Salipiger abyssi: one gene and its partner. The protein of the gene in region 2 interacts with the protein of the main gene of each other region in a pairwise test. Links are inferred from orthologs where the notes say so. Each region holds a gene or a part of one and is shown on either strand. Other genes may lie near its edges. The genes, in order: Ga0080574_RS19980 and sfsA.

Evidence for each region.
Region 1: the proteins of sfsA (region 2) and Ga0080574_RS19980 interact in binary tests that used the Escherichia coli proteins (3 or more experiments, as listed by UniProt). The link is inferred for Salipiger abyssi from one-to-one orthologs.

What each region holds. Positions count from the first base shown.
Region 1 is NZ_CP015093.1:3,367,148-3,374,041, forward strand. The notes cover bases 1-2,860. They hold Ga0080574_RS19980 (glutamate-5-semialdehyde dehydrogenase), read left to right. Parts: upstream 1-727; coding sequence 728-1,993; downstream 1,994-2,860. Other genes in these bases: proB (glutamate 5-kinase), read left to right, coding at 1-490; Ga0080574_RS19985 (histidine phosphotransferase family protein), read right to left, coding at 1,997-2,599; Ga0080574_RS19990 (DUF3553 domain-containing protein), read left to right, coding at 2,628-2,810. In the rest of the region: olsB (L-ornithine N(alpha)-acyltransferase), read left to right, coding at 2,930-3,688; olsA (lyso-ornithine lipid O-acyltransferase), read left to right, coding at 3,685-4,512; Ga0080574_RS20005 (thiamine phosphate synthase), read right to left, coding at 4,516-5,136; Ga0080574_RS20010 (TfoX/Sxy family protein), read right to left, coding at 5,199-5,528; Ga0080574_RS20015 (RNA methyltransferase), read left to right, coding at 5,664-6,407; ctaA (heme A synthase), read left to right, coding at 6,575-6,894. UniProt on the Escherichia coli protein: Catalyzes the NADPH-dependent reduction of L-glutamate 5-phosphate into L-glutamate 5-semialdehyde and phosphate. The product spontaneously undergoes cyclization to form 1-pyrroline-5-carboxylate.
Region 2 is NZ_CP015093.1:2,120,919-2,127,941, reverse strand. Bases 2,445-5,433 are described here. They hold sfsA (DNA/RNA nuclease SfsA), read right to left. Parts: upstream 4,299-5,433; coding sequence 3,591-4,298; downstream 2,445-3,590. Other genes in these bases: Ga0080574_RS13755 (GNAT family N-acetyltransferase), read left to right, coding at 5,067-5,433; Ga0080574_RS13760 (competence/damage-inducible protein A), read left to right, coding at 4,348-5,070; Ga0080574_RS13770 (mechanosensitive ion channel family protein), read left to right, coding at 2,656-3,528; map (type I methionyl aminopeptidase), read right to left, coding at 2,445-2,490. Also shown: 16S rRNA (guanine(966)-N(2))-methyltransferase RsmD, read left to right, coding at 1-511; Ga0080574_RS13780 (MBL fold metallo-hydrolase), read left to right, coding at 603-1,571; more of map, read right to left, coding at 1,633-2,444; more of Ga0080574_RS13755, read left to right, coding at 5,434-5,798; Ga0080574_RS13750 (peroxidase-related enzyme), read left to right, coding at 5,795-6,364; Ga0080574_RS13745 (OmpA family protein), read left to right, coding at 6,336-7,023. UniProt on the Escherichia coli protein: Binds to DNA non-specifically. Could be a regulatory factor involved in maltose metabolism.

The DNA of each region.
Region 1 (6,894 bases), 1.2 Mb from region 2 along the record:
GGGCGATGCGGGCTCGGGGCTCTCCAAGGGCGGGATGAAGACCAAGCTGCTGGCGGCCAAGACCGCGACCGCTGCGGGCTGTGCCATGGCGATCACCGAGGGCTCGGTGCTGCACCCGCTCTCGGCGCTGGAGGCCGGCGCGAATGCCACCTGGTTCACCTCCCGGCTCGACCCGCACGCGGCGCGCAAGCGCTGGATCGCGGCGATGAAGCCCTGCGGCGAGGTGACCGTGGATGCGGGCGCGGCGCGGGCATTGGCACAGGGCCGCTCGCTGCTGCCGGTGGGGGTGACCGGGGCCGTTGGCGATTTCGGGCGCGGCGATCCGGTGGCGATCCGAGATCCGCGCGGCGCGACTCTGGGGCAGGGGCTGACCCGCTACACCGCCGCGGAGGCGCGGCAGATCCTCGGGCATCATTCCTCGGAGATCGAGGCGGTTCTGGGCTATCCGGGCCGCGCGGTGCTGGTTCACCGGGACGATATGGCGCTCTAATCGCGGGCGGGGCACCCGGTCGGACCGGTCGGCCTGCCTCCGGCGGGGATATTTTCAGCCAATGGAAACCTGCCGGGCGGGCGCTGTCGATGCGATCCGCGCTTTCATCTTTCTTCAAATACTCAAAAACAAACCAGAATGACCCGGCGCAGAGCGTCGGTGCTTCTGCATCTTCCGCTGCGGTTCCGGGGGCGTTATATGAAAGCTCTCTGAAACCGAACCCGAAGGGTGAAAGCGATGAAAGACATGAGCGATATTCCCGCGATCATGACCGAAATCGGCCGCCGCGCCAAGGCGGCCGCAGCCGAGCTCGCCTTCACCCCGCCAGCCCGCAAGACCGAAGCGCTGGAAGCCGCCGCCGAGGCGGTCTGGGCGCGCCGGGCGGAGATCGTCGAGGCCAACAAGCAGGATCTCGCCTTCGGCCGCGACAAGGGGCTGAGCGACGCGATGATGGACCGGCTGCTGCTGACCGAGGAGCGGATCAAGGGCATCGTCGACGGGCTTCGCGCCATTGCCGGGCAAGAGGATCCGGTCGGCAAGGTCATCGCCGAATGGGACCAGCCTTCGGGGCTGCATATCCAGCGCGTGCGCACGCCGCTGGGCGTGGTGGGGGTGATCTATGAATCGCGCCCCAACGTCACCGCCGATGCCGGTGCGCTTTGCCTGAAATCCGGCAATGCTGTGATTCTGCGCGGCGGTTCGGAGAGCTTCCATTCCTCCCGCGCGATCCATGATTGCCTGGTCGAGGGGCTGCGCAAGGCGGGCCTGCCCGAGGATTCGATCCAGCTCGTGCCGACCCGCGACCGTGCCGCCGTCAGCGCGCTGCTGACCATGACCGATTATGTCGACGTGATCGTGCCGCGCGGCGGCAAGGGGCTCGTCGGGCTGGTGCAGCGCGAGGCGCGGGTGCCGGTCTTTGCCCATCTCGAGGGGATCGTGCATATCTATATCGATCCGTCGGCGGACCCGGTGAAGGCGCTGAGCGTGGTGATGAATGCCAAGACCCGGCGCACCGGCATCTGCGGCGCCGCCGAATGTCTGCTGATCCATCGCGATGCGGTCGACACGATCGGTCAGGGCGTGATCCGCGCACTGGTCGAGGCCGGGGTCGAGGTGCGCGCCGATGAGGCGCTTCAGGCCATCGCCGGCACGGCGCAGGCGACCGAGGCGGACTGGGGCTGCGAATATCTCGACAAGATCATCGCCGCCAAGGTGGTCGAGGACGAGGACGCGGCGATTGCCCATATCCGGCAGTTCGGCTCGGATCACACCGATTGCATCCTTGCCGAGGACGAGGCCGCCATCGACCGCTTTGTCGAGCGGGTGGACAGCGCCATCGTCATGGTCAACGCCTCCACCCAGTTCGCCGATGGCGGCGAGTTCGGCATGGGCGCCGAGATCGGCATCGCCACCGGCAAGATGCATGCGCGCGGTCCGGTTGGGGCGGAGCAGCTCACCTCGTTCAAATACGTGGTGCGCGCCGACGGTGCCGTGCGCGGCTAGCGCTCAGGCGATCTCGATGGTGACGGCGGCCTCGCCCGCATGCACCGCCAGCTTGCGCCCGCGTTCGGGCGCAAGCATCGCCAGGCAGGCGAACTGAACCCAGGCCGGCGTCAGCTCTGTGCTTGGCGTCTCGCTGGCAAGCTGATCCCAGAGCGATGGCGCGACCGAGAGGCGCGGGCCGGTGCCGGTGATCCGCCATATTCCGTCATCATGCGAGATCTGTATCTGACCGCCCAGCGGCAGCGCCGTTTCGCAGCACAGCATCGCGAGATAGGCCAGTTGCACCTGGCTCCGCTTTGTCGCCCCCTGAGGCTGCCATTCGACGCTCAGCCGCCCGCCGCGGCAATAGTCCGTCAGCAGCTTGGCAACCTCGCGGGCGCCGATCTCCTGCTCGTCCGAGGCGCTGCCGAAGGCGACACGGAAGAAATTGATGCGTGCTGCCGCCGATGCGCAGCTCTCTTCGATCAGCGACATCTCTTCCGGCCCGGGCGTGCCGGCCAGCGCGATCAGCTCAAGCCCGTTCGAGATGGCGCCCACCGGGCTCACCAGATCGTGACACAGGCGCGACCCTACCAGCGTCGCCAATCTGGCAGTATCGTTGGACATCGGCGGCTCCCTTCAGGATGGTCAGCACATGGAAGACCTAAACGCATTACTCGAACCCGGCATGCTGGTGACGCATCCCGACCGGCCCGACTGGGGCACCGGGCAGGTACAATCCAACATCGGCGGACGTATCACAGTCAACTTCCGCGAGCAGGGAAAGGTCGTCATAGACGGAAAACGTGTTGGCCTCCTCCCGGTTTTTGACGAATAACCTAGGGGCCGAGATCTTTCGGAATGGTTAACCGCGCCTCGCGAGCGCTGGCGCCGAAAGCGGTTTCCCTCGCGCCCGTGCCGCATTAAGAACGCGAGAACGTGGAGCGAGAGGCAGGAATGGCGCTGGACGAGAGGGATTTCACGGTGCGGCTTGCGCGCGACGCGGCGGATATCGCCGCGGCCCAGCGGCTGCGCTACGAGGTCTTCGTCGAGGAGCTGGGCGGCGGCGGCGCGCTGGTCGATCACGCGCAGCGGCTGGAGCGCGACCGGTTCGACCCCTTTTTCGATCACCTGATTCTGAGCGATGCCCGGCACGACGGCGCCGTGGTCGGCGTCTACCGGCTGCTGCGCGACGATCAGGCGGCGGCGGCGGGGCAGTTCTATTCCGAGGACGAATACGATCTCACGCCACTGCGCCGTTCGGGACGGCGGCTGCTGGAGCTTGGGCGCTCCTGCCTGCATCCCGATTATCGCGGCGGCACCGCGATGATGCATCTGTGGCAGGCGCTGGCGGACTATATTGCCGAGCACGGGATCGAGATCCTGTTCGGCACCGCCTCGTTTCACGGCACCGATGTGACGCGGCTGGCGCAGCCGCTGTCGCTGCTGCATCGCCGCCACCTCGCGCCCGAGCCGCTGCGGGTGCGCTCGCGCCGGTTCCAGAGCATGGATCTGATCCCCGAGGCAGAGATCGACCGGCGGCAGGCGATGCGCGAGGTGCCGGCGCTGATCAAGGGCTATCTGCGGCTTGGCGGCGTCGTGGGCGAGGGCGCTTATGTGGATCACGCTTTCAACACCACCGATGTGTGCCTGATCATGGACACGGCGCAGCTCAACGCGAGGGCGGCGGGGATCTATACGCGGGGGCGCGGGTGAGCGGCCCGACATGGCGCGGCGACGCCCCGCCCGAAATCCGGCTGCGCGGCGCCGACTGGTTGCGGGTGGGTTGGCGCGGTCTGCTGCTGGGCGGGCTGGTGCTGCTCGGGCTGGTGCTGAAGCTGCTGCTGCGGCTGATCGAACGCCCGCTCTGCGGTCAGAGCCGCCCGGTCACGCCGTGGATTTCCCAAGGCGTCTGCCGCGCCGCCTTTGTCATCCTGGGCATTCCCGTCACCGTGTCCGGCCCGCGCATGATCGGCCCCGGCGCGCTGGTGGCCAATCATTCCTCCTGGCTCGACATCTTTGCGCTGAACGCGCGGCGCAATGTCTATTTCGTCTCCAAGGCCGAGGTTGCGAACTGGCCGCTGATCGGCTGGCTGGCGCGCGCCACCGGCACGGTGTTCATCACACGCGATCCGCGTCAGGCCGCAGAGCAGAAGCGCATCTTCGAGGAGCGGCTGCTGCACGGTCACCGGCTGCTTTTCTTCCCCGAGGGCACATCGACAGACGGGCAGCGGGTTCTGTCTTTTAAATCAACGCTGTTTGCGGCGTTTTTCAGCGAACACCTGAAGCATGAGCTGCAAGTGCAGGCTGTCACGGTGATTTATCATGCGCCAGAGGGCGAGGATCCGCGATTTTACGGGTGGTGGGGCGATATGGAATTTGGCCCGCATCTGCTCAAGCTGCTGGGCGCAAGGCATCGCGGACGGGTGGAGCTGATCTATCATCCGCCGGTGCGTGTGGATGCGCATCCCAACCGCAAGACGCTTGCCGCGCATCTCGAAGCGCAGGTGCGCGCGGCGCATCCCTCCGGCGGGGCCTGAGCCTCAGCGCATGGCGGCGATGAGCGTCTTCAGCGCCGCCGCCGCGTCTTCCTCGTCCCAGATCTCCTCGCCGATGCCGAAGAAATCGGTGACCGGCGTAAGCTCGGTCACCAGCTCCGGGGTCAGCCCGCCCTCGGCCACCACCGGCAGCTCGATCATCTGCGACCACCACTCGAAGAGTTCGCGTTCGGCCAGTGTGCCGTCGCCCAGCGAGGCGCCGCCCACCGGGCCGAAAGAGACGTAATCGGCGCCGTTTTCGCCGGCGGTCATGCCGTCATGTTTCGAGCTGCCGCAGAAGGCGCCGACGATGGCGTCGGTGCCGAGCTCCTTGCGGGCATGGCGCACCGAGCGGGAGCCATCGGTCAGGTGTACCCCGTCGAGCCCCAGCCGCTGCGCCAGCACCACATGGGTGTCGATCACCAGCGCCACGTCATGGGCATGGGCGACCTCGCGCACGGCATCGGCGGCGCGCAGCAGCTTGTCCTCGTCGCGCGTGGCGAGCGCCAGGCGGATGCAGGCGATCTCGGCCACATCGAGCACCGCGGAGAGCCGTGCGGGAAAGGCGCTGAGATCGAACTCCGGCGGGGTGATGAGATAGAGCTGGGGCAGGTCGGTTTCGGCCATGGCAGGGCTCCTCGGGTGTGATCCGGCCCCTATATCGCGTTAAACGGCGCGGTGCCAAGGGGTTACTTGGGCGGCAACGTCGCGGTGAAGGCCAGCGCCAGGTCGAGCAGGCGCGCGCGGATCTCGTCATCGGCCATGGCGTCTTCATCGGCCTCGACAAAGCCGCCCATGCGGCGCCCGCCCATGATCGCCGGCGCCACGCCGGGCAGCGCCTCGGCCTCCTCCTGCGCGTCCTTGCCGGTGCGGAAGAGCCCGCCGGCACCCCGGATGCCGCAGATCATATTGCCGTCGCGCAGGAAGCAGAGCGCGCCGAACATGCGCTTTTCTCCGAGCCCGGGCAGCGCGCCGAGCGCGTCGCGCAGGGTTTCCGCCAGTCCTTCGTCATAGGCCATGTGCGCTCCTCTCGTCGGTTCGCGCCCAGCTTATCGGGCGGAGGCCTCCGGCGGGGATATTTTTTGCCAATGGAAGCGGGCTTGCCCTTGATTTGCGGGGCCTTTACTCAGGCGGCGAGAGGATTTGGAGGGGCGATGCCCGGCGAACAGACACAACCGGCCTTTGTGCTGGTGCGGCCCCAGATGGGCGAGAATATCGGTGCCGCGGCGCGGGCGATGTGGAATTTCGGCCTCGACCGCATGCGGCTGGTGAGCCCGCGCGACGGCTGGCCGAACCCGGCCTCGGTGGCCATGGCCTCGGGCGCGGGGCGACTTTTGGACGATGCGGCGCTGCATGAGGATCTGGCGGGCGCTGTGGGCGATTGCGATCTGGTCTTTGCCACCACGGCCCGGCAGCGCGGCATGACCAAGCCGGTCTATTCGCCGGAAGAGGCGATGCGCGCGGCGGCGGCGCGGCTGGCCGAGGGGGGCCGGGTCGCCGTGCTCTTCGGGCCGGAGCGTGCGGGGATGGAGAACGCCGATGTGGCGCAGGCCAATGCGATCATCTCGGTGCCGGTGAACCCGGAATTTCCCTCGCTGAACCTCGCGCAATGCGTGCTGCTCTGCGCCTATGAGTGGCGCCGGGCGAGCGCCGAGATCGAGGCGCGGCGTGACGAGATGGCGGGGGCGGCCTGGGCCAGCGGCATCGAGGTGGAGAAGCTTGCCGAGCATTACGAGCAGCGGCTCGACGACGCGGGGTTCTTTTTCCCCGAGCACAAGGCGCCGGCGATGAAGCTGACGCTGCGCAACCTCTGGAGCCGCATGCCGCTGACCAGCGAGGATGTGCGCACGCTGCATGGGATCATGCGGCAGATGGTGCGCTGGAAGGAGCGCGGCTGAGGGTTTGCCCGGCATTGTCTGCGGGCGGTGAAAGGGGAGGCCCCGGATCGGGTCCGGGGCGGGTGTTTTGCAGCCTGCGGCGATGCGGCCCGGGCGGCGGGGTCGGGCGGGGTTGAAGCACCTCGGGGGCGGGCCTATCGTCCGACCGGATCAAGGAGAGGAACATCATGGCCGAAAAGCGCAAGCTCTTCGAAGAGGTCGGTGCCGAGGCGCCCAGGGCGCAGCCGGCGGGCGGCATGATCGACAAGGGCCGGGGCGGCGCGCGCGGCGCCATCCGGCTCTGGCTGATGCTGCTTTTTGCGCTGGTCATGGCGATGATCGTGGTCGGCGGGCTCACCCGGCTCACCGATAGCGGGCTGAGCATCACCGAGTGGAAGCCGCTCACCGGCGCGCTGCCGCCGATGAGCCAGGCCGACTGGGAGGCGGAGTTTGCGCTCTACCAGCAGATCCCGGAATTCCAGTTGCAGAACAACCAGATGACCCTTGC
Region 2 (7,023 bases):
CGGCAAGGGCGATCCCCGCGCGCATCTGCGCCCGACCACCGACCGGGTGCGCGAAAGCCTGTTCAACATGCTGGCGGGCGGGCGGTTCGGCGAGCCTTTCGGCGGCGCGCATGTGCTCGATCTCTTTGCCGGCACCGGCGCGCTGGGGCTTGAGGCACTGTCGCGTGGCGCGGCGGATTGCGTCTTTGTCGATGACGGGCGCCGGGCGCAGACGCTGCTGCGCGACAATATCCGCCTGCTGGGCTGCAACGACCGGGCGCGGGTGATCGCGCGCGACGCCACACGCCTGCCGCCGGCGGAAACCGCCTGCGATCTGGTGTTTCTGGACCCGCCCTATGGCAAGTCGCTGGGCGCCGCCGCTCTGGGCACCGCGCGAGCCGGCGGGTGGATCGCGCCGGAGGCGCTGGTGGTCTGGGAAGAGAACGCGCCGCAGCTGGCGCCGGAGGGATTTTCCCTGCTCGACAGCCGCCGCTATGGCGACACCCATGTGACGGTACTGCGCGCCGACTGAGTCCCCGGCGGCGCCTTGGCACTGGTAATCGGAGGCGTCTCGGGTATCCTATTCACATATGCTCATATTTGCGAAGACAGGGAGGCTCCGCATGACACTCTTCAGGCCCTCGCGCCGCGACATCCTTGCCATGGCCGCAAGCGCGCCTGCGCTGACGCTGCCCGCCATGGGCCGCGCCGAACTGGGCGCGCCGGCAATGGCCAACCCGTCGCATTTCGCCTTCACGCTGGGCGAGGCGAAACTCACGGTGATTTCCGACGGCTCGCTGCAACTCGCCGCGAACGGGCTGGGGGTGAATGCCGATCCGGAGGAGGTGAAGACGTTTCTCGAGAGCTATTACCTCTCGACCGAGACCAATTACTCCCACACCAACCACCTGCTGGTGGAGCTGGGCGCGGCGAAGGTTCTGGTCGATGTCGGCTCGGGCAACCGGTTTCTGGATACCGCCGGGCAGCTGATGCGCAATCTCGACGCGGCGGGGGTGGATCCGGCCACGATCACCCATGTGGTGATCACCCACGCCCATCCCGATCATATCTGGGGCATCCGCGACGATTTCGACGAGGCGATCCTGCCGGACGCGGCCTATTTCATCGGCCGGGCGGAGCGCGATTTCTGGATGCAGGACGGGCTGGCAAGCTCGGTCCCGGCGGAGATGCAGCAATTCGTGGTGGGGGCGCAGAACTCCATCGCGGTGGATGGCGCCGAGTGGGAATTGCTTTCGGACGGGCAGGAGGTGGCGCCGGGGATCCGGGTGATCGACACGCCGGGCCATACGCCCGGGCATATGAGCGTGATCGTGGAGTCAGGCGGGCAGCAGCTGCTCGCCACCGGCGATGCGATGAGCCATATCTACACGAATTTCGCCCATCCCGGCTGGTACAACAACTTCGATATGGATGGCGACGTGACGGTGGCGACGCGCAGGCGGCTGCTCGATATGGCGGTGGCCGACCGGATGGCGGTGCTGGGCTATCACTTCCCGTTTCCGGGCGTGGGCCATGTGATGAAGGATGGCGAGGCCTATCGCTTCGTACCGGCGCTCTGGAAGTGGGACTGAGGCGAGGAGCGGCCGCAAGGGCGCGAGGAGCCGCTCCTCCGCCCTTGCGGGCGTCTTCGCGTCAGCTTTCCCAGGTCGGGTGAAACTTGCCCGCCGGCGACAGGGTAAAGATCTCCACCCCGTCCGCGGTCACGCCGACCGAATGCTCGAACTGTGCCGAGAGCGACTTGTCGCGGGTGATCGCCGTCCACTCGTCCTTCAGCACCTTTGTTTCGGGCCGGCCCAAGTTCACCATCGGCTCGATGGTGAAGAACATGCCTTCCTCGAGCCGCGGCCCGCTGCCGGCACGACCGTAATGCAGCACGTTTGGCGGCGCGTGGAACACGCGCCCCAGCCCGTGACCGCAGAAATCGCGCACCACCGACATGCGGTGGCCTTCCACATAGCTCTGGATCGCATGACCGATATCGCCGAAGGTATTGCCCGGCTTCACCGTCTCGATGCCGATCATCAGCGCATCATGGGTGACCTGCATCAGCCGCTGCGCATAGGGTTTCGGCTCGCCCGCCACATACATGCGGCTGGTATCGCCGAACCAGCCGTCGACGATAACCGTCACGTCGATATTCAGGATATCGCCGTCGATCAGGCTGTCGTCACTGCGTGCATGGGTGTCGTTCTTCCATTTCGGGATCTTGTTGCCCGGAATGCCGTGGCAGACCACGTGGTTCACCGAAATGCAGCTGGCGTGCTGATAGCCCTTGTAGCCGATCGTGGCCGAGGTCGCCCCCGACTCTTCGACCGCGGCACGGATGAACGCCTCCAGCCCGGCGGTGGTCTGGCCGGGATAGACATGCGGCGCCACCTCGTCGAGGATGCGCGCGGCAACAGCGCCGGCCTTGTGCATGCCGGCGAAATCGGCGGTGTCGTAGATGCGGATACCGTCCCGGGTGAGGCGGCCGCCGGTGTCATGTCTCAAGGCTGCGCGCTCCGTTCTGCGTGAATGTGTTCCATTTAATACCTCTTGTCCGGCAATGCCAGAGGCAGTAGCCGCCCGGAGCGCAGCGGCTTTCCTGCCACGGAAGCGTTGCCTCTCGCACCCGCAGCAGCACATAAGGCGATATCAGAACGAGAGAGAGGACATATGGAAACGCTGCGCAATCTTCTGGACATGCAAATCTACGACGGAAAATCGGTGTCGGACCTGCTGACGCTGGAATTCCTCGCCCAGCTTCTGGGCAATGTGGTCGCCGCCGTATTGCTGCTGATCATCGGCTTTTTCCTCGCCGGCTGGGTCAAGCGGCGCATCGTCGCCATTGCCAAGCGCAGCGCCAGGCTGGACGAGACGCTGTTTCACTTCCTCGGCAATCTGGCGCGCTACACGGTGCTGCTCTTTACCGCGCTCTTCGTGCTGAACAGTTTCGGCGTGCAGACCACCTCCATCGTTGCCGCCATCGGTGCCGCCGGCCTCGCCATCGGCCTCGCCTTGCAGGGCACGTTGTCGAACCTCGCCGCCGGCGTGATGATCGTGATCTTCCGCCCGATCAAGATGGGCGATTTCATCGAGGTCGCGGGCGAGATGGGCACCGTCAAGGACATCACGCTCAATACGATCGAGCTCGCCTCGCTGGGCAATACACAGATCATCATTCCCAATTCGCAGGTCTGGGGCAATGTGATCGAGAATTTCTCGGTCTACAAAACCCGCCGTGCCGAATGGACGTTCGGCGTGGGGTACGGCGCCAATCTGAAACAGGCCGAAGAGGTCATCCGCGACACGATCCTCGCCGATCCGCGCGCCAAGACCGATCCCGAACCGTTCTTCCAGGTCACCAATCTGGGCGACAGCTCGGTCGATTTCCTGGTGCGGGTCTGGGTGGACAGCGCCGATTTCTTCCAGTTCCAGGCGGATATGACCCGCAACGTAAAAGAAGCGCTGGATGCTGCCGGCGTGCCGATCCCGTTCCCGACGCGCACGCTCATGGTCGAGAAGGGCAGCGCCGTCGAAAGCGCGTAAGCCTCCGGACGCGGCGCGGGCGCCCTGCGTCGCGGGGAGTATTTGTAAGAAAGATGAAAGGCTCAGGGGGCGCGGAACGGCAGGGCGCCCCCGAGCGTGACACCCTCGGGAGAGATCGCGCAACCGAAGGCCAGCACCTCGACGCCCGCATCCATGGCGGCAGCGAAGGCGCGCGCATAGGCCGGGTCGAGATCGGCGGCCAGCGTCACCTCGGAGCAATCGGTGCGCTGCACCAGATAGAGCATCACCGCGCGGTGGCCGGCGCGCACCATGGCCGAGAGCTCGGCCAGATGTTTCGCGCCGCGCGCGGTCACGCTGTCGGGAAATTCCGCCAGCCCCGGCTGACGCGATAAGGTCACCGATTTCACCTCGACATACGCATCTGGCCGGCCCTCGCCCGAAAGCAGGAAGTCGATGCGGCTCTTCTCGCCGTATTTCACCTCGGGGCGCAGGCTGTCATAGCCCTCCAGCCCCGGCACCGCGCCCGCCTCCAGCGCGCTGCGCAGCATGCGGTTGGGCACGCCGGTATCGACCCCGGTAAAGGCGCCCGTATCATGCTCGACCAGCCGCCAGGCGTATTTCAGCTTGCGCTTGGGGTCGTCATTGGGCTCGAGCCAGATCTTCAGCCCCGGATCCTTCAGCCCCAGCATACTGCCGGGGTTGGCCACATGCGCGGTGATCTCGCGCCCGTCCGCCAGCCGTGCATCGGCGAGGAAGCGCTTGTAGCGGCGGAGCAGCGTGGCAGGGATCAGAGGGGTTTGAAAGCGCATGAACGCGGGCCTATACCATTGCGAGAGCCGCGCCAAGGAGAGCCAAGACATGACCAATCCCACCGCCGCGATGATCGTGATCGGCGACGAAATCCTCTCGGGGCGCACCCGCGACTCCAACATGCATCACCTCGCGCGCGCGCTGACCAAGGTGGGGATCGATCTGGGCGAGGTGCGCGTGATCTCCGACGACCGCGAGGCCATCGTCGGCGCGGTCACTGCGCTCAGCGCGGCCTATACCCATGTCTTCACCTCCGGCGGCATCGGCCCGACCCATGACGATATAACCGCCGATTGCGTCGCCGCCGCCTTTGGCGCTGCTATCGACGTGCGCGACGACGCACGGGCGCTGCTTCAGGCGCATTACGACCGTCAGGGCGTGGAGTTCAACGACGCCCGCAAGCGCATGGCGCGCATCCCCGACGGCGCCACGCTGATCGAGAATCCGGTCTCCATCGCGCCCGGTTTCACCATGAAGAACGTGCATGTGATGGCCGGCGTGCCGGCGGTGTTCGAGGCGATGGTCGCCAGCATCCTGCCCACGCTCACCGGCGGTGCGCCGCTCTTGTCGCAGAACCTGCGGGTCGAGCGCGGCGAGGGCGAGATCGCCGGGCCGCTGGCAGAGCTCGCGGGCGAGTTCAGCGATCTCTCCATCGGCTCCTACCCCTATCAGCGCAACGGCGTCTATGGCGCCAATATCGTCATTCGCGGCCAGGACGGCGCGCGGGTCGACGCGGCGATGACGCGGCTTTGCGAGATGTTCCCCGGATGACCCCAGGCCTGCCCGAGCTCTACGCCGTCATCGACGGCACATGGCCCGCCGCGCGCCGCATCGACGCCGGCCCCTGGTGCCTGCGCGAGGGCAATGGCGGCGGCAAGCGCGTCTCCTGCGCCAGCGCCGAACGCGACTGGACGACGGACGATCTGCCCGCCGCCGAAAAGGCCATGCAGATGATGGGGCAGGAGTCGCTCTTCATGATCCGCGACGGCGAGGACCGGCTCGACGCGGCGCTGGCGGGCACGGGCTATGACAGGATCGACCCGGTCAATCTCTGGCGCATCCCCGTCAGCGGGCTGACCGACCACAAGCTGCCGCGGGTGACCGCCTTTGCGGTCTGGGAGCCGCTGGCGATCATGCGCGAGATCTGGGAAGAAGCCGGCATCGGCGAGGCCCGCCAGCGCGTGATGGAACGGGTGAAAGGCCCCAAGACCGGGATCTTCGGGCGCGAATCCGACCACCCGGCGGGCACCGGCTTTTGCGCCATCCATGACGGCATCGCCATGGTGCATGCGCTGGAGATCCGCGCGCCGCATCGTGGCCGGGGGCTCGGCAAGTGGATGATGCGCTGCGCCGGGTTCTGGGCGCAGGAGCAGGGGGCGGAGTGGATGTCGGTGCTCTGCCTTCAGGACAACGCCCCGGCCAACGGTCTCTACGCTTCCCTTGGGTTCACGCTCGTGGGACAGTACCACTATCGTATCAAACCCGAAGGCCTGACATGACCAAGGATCTGCCCACCGCGCTCAACCTGCCCATGGTGGAGCCGTTGCCGCCCGAGACGCAGAAATATTTCGACATCTGCGACGAAAAGCTGGGAATGGTGCCGAACGTGCTCAAGGCGCATGCCTTCGACATCGCCAAGCTCAACGCCTTTACCGGACTCTATAACGAGCTGATGCTGGCGGAGTCGGGGCTGAGCAAGCTGGAACGCGAGATGATCGCGGTGGTGGTGTCCTCGATCAACAAGTGCTTTTACTGCCTGACCGCCCATGGCGCCGCCGTGCGCGAGCTCTCGGGCGATCCGAAGCTCGGCGAGATGCTGGTGATGAACTGGCGCGTCGCCGACCTGCCCTATCGCCAGCGCGCCATGCTGAGCTTTGCCGAGAAGATGACCAAATCCAGCGCCGAGATTGCGGAATACGACCGCGAGGCGCTGCGCGACGCGGGGTTTTCGGAACGCGATATCTGGGACATCGCCAATGTCGCGGCCTTCTTCAACATGACCAACCGGGTGGCCAGCGCCACCGATATGCGGCCGAATGACGAATATCACGCGCAGGCTCGCTGAGGCGTCGCTGCTGCTCTGCCTCGCGGTCCCCGCCCAGGCGCTGGAGCTGTCGTTGCCGCCGGGCACGCGGCTGATGGCCGAGACAGTGACCGATCCGGGCAGCTATGCGGTGCCGCTGGGGCCGTGGCGGGAGGAGACCGGCGTGCCGGTCACCCGCGCCGAGGGCCGCGTCGCGCGGCAGGCCTGGCGCATCGACGCCTCCGACCTCACCAGCTTGCAGATCCTCGCGCCGCTGCGCGAACAGGTCACGAAGGCGGGCTACGAGATCCTGTTCGACTGCGCCTCGGCGCGCTGCGGCGGGTTCGATTTCCGCTTCGGCACCGAGGTGATGCCGGCGCCCGAGATGTATGTTGACCTGACCTCCTTCCGTTTTCTCGCGGCGCGCGGGCCGGAGGGCGATTACCTGACGCTGCTGGTCAGCCGCTCGAACGCCGCCGGCTATGTGCAAATCATTCGCGCGGGCGCAGCGCTGCCGGAGGACACCGCCGCCACGCCGGTCGCGGCGCCGGCCGCCGTGGATCCCGCCGATCTCGGCGCACGGCTGGAGGCGCAGGGCCATGTCGTCCTGCGCGATCTGCGCTTCGAAAGCGGCGCCTCGACTTTGGGCGGCGCGGAGGTGGCCTCGCTCGACGCGCTGGCGCAGTATCTGAGGGAAAACC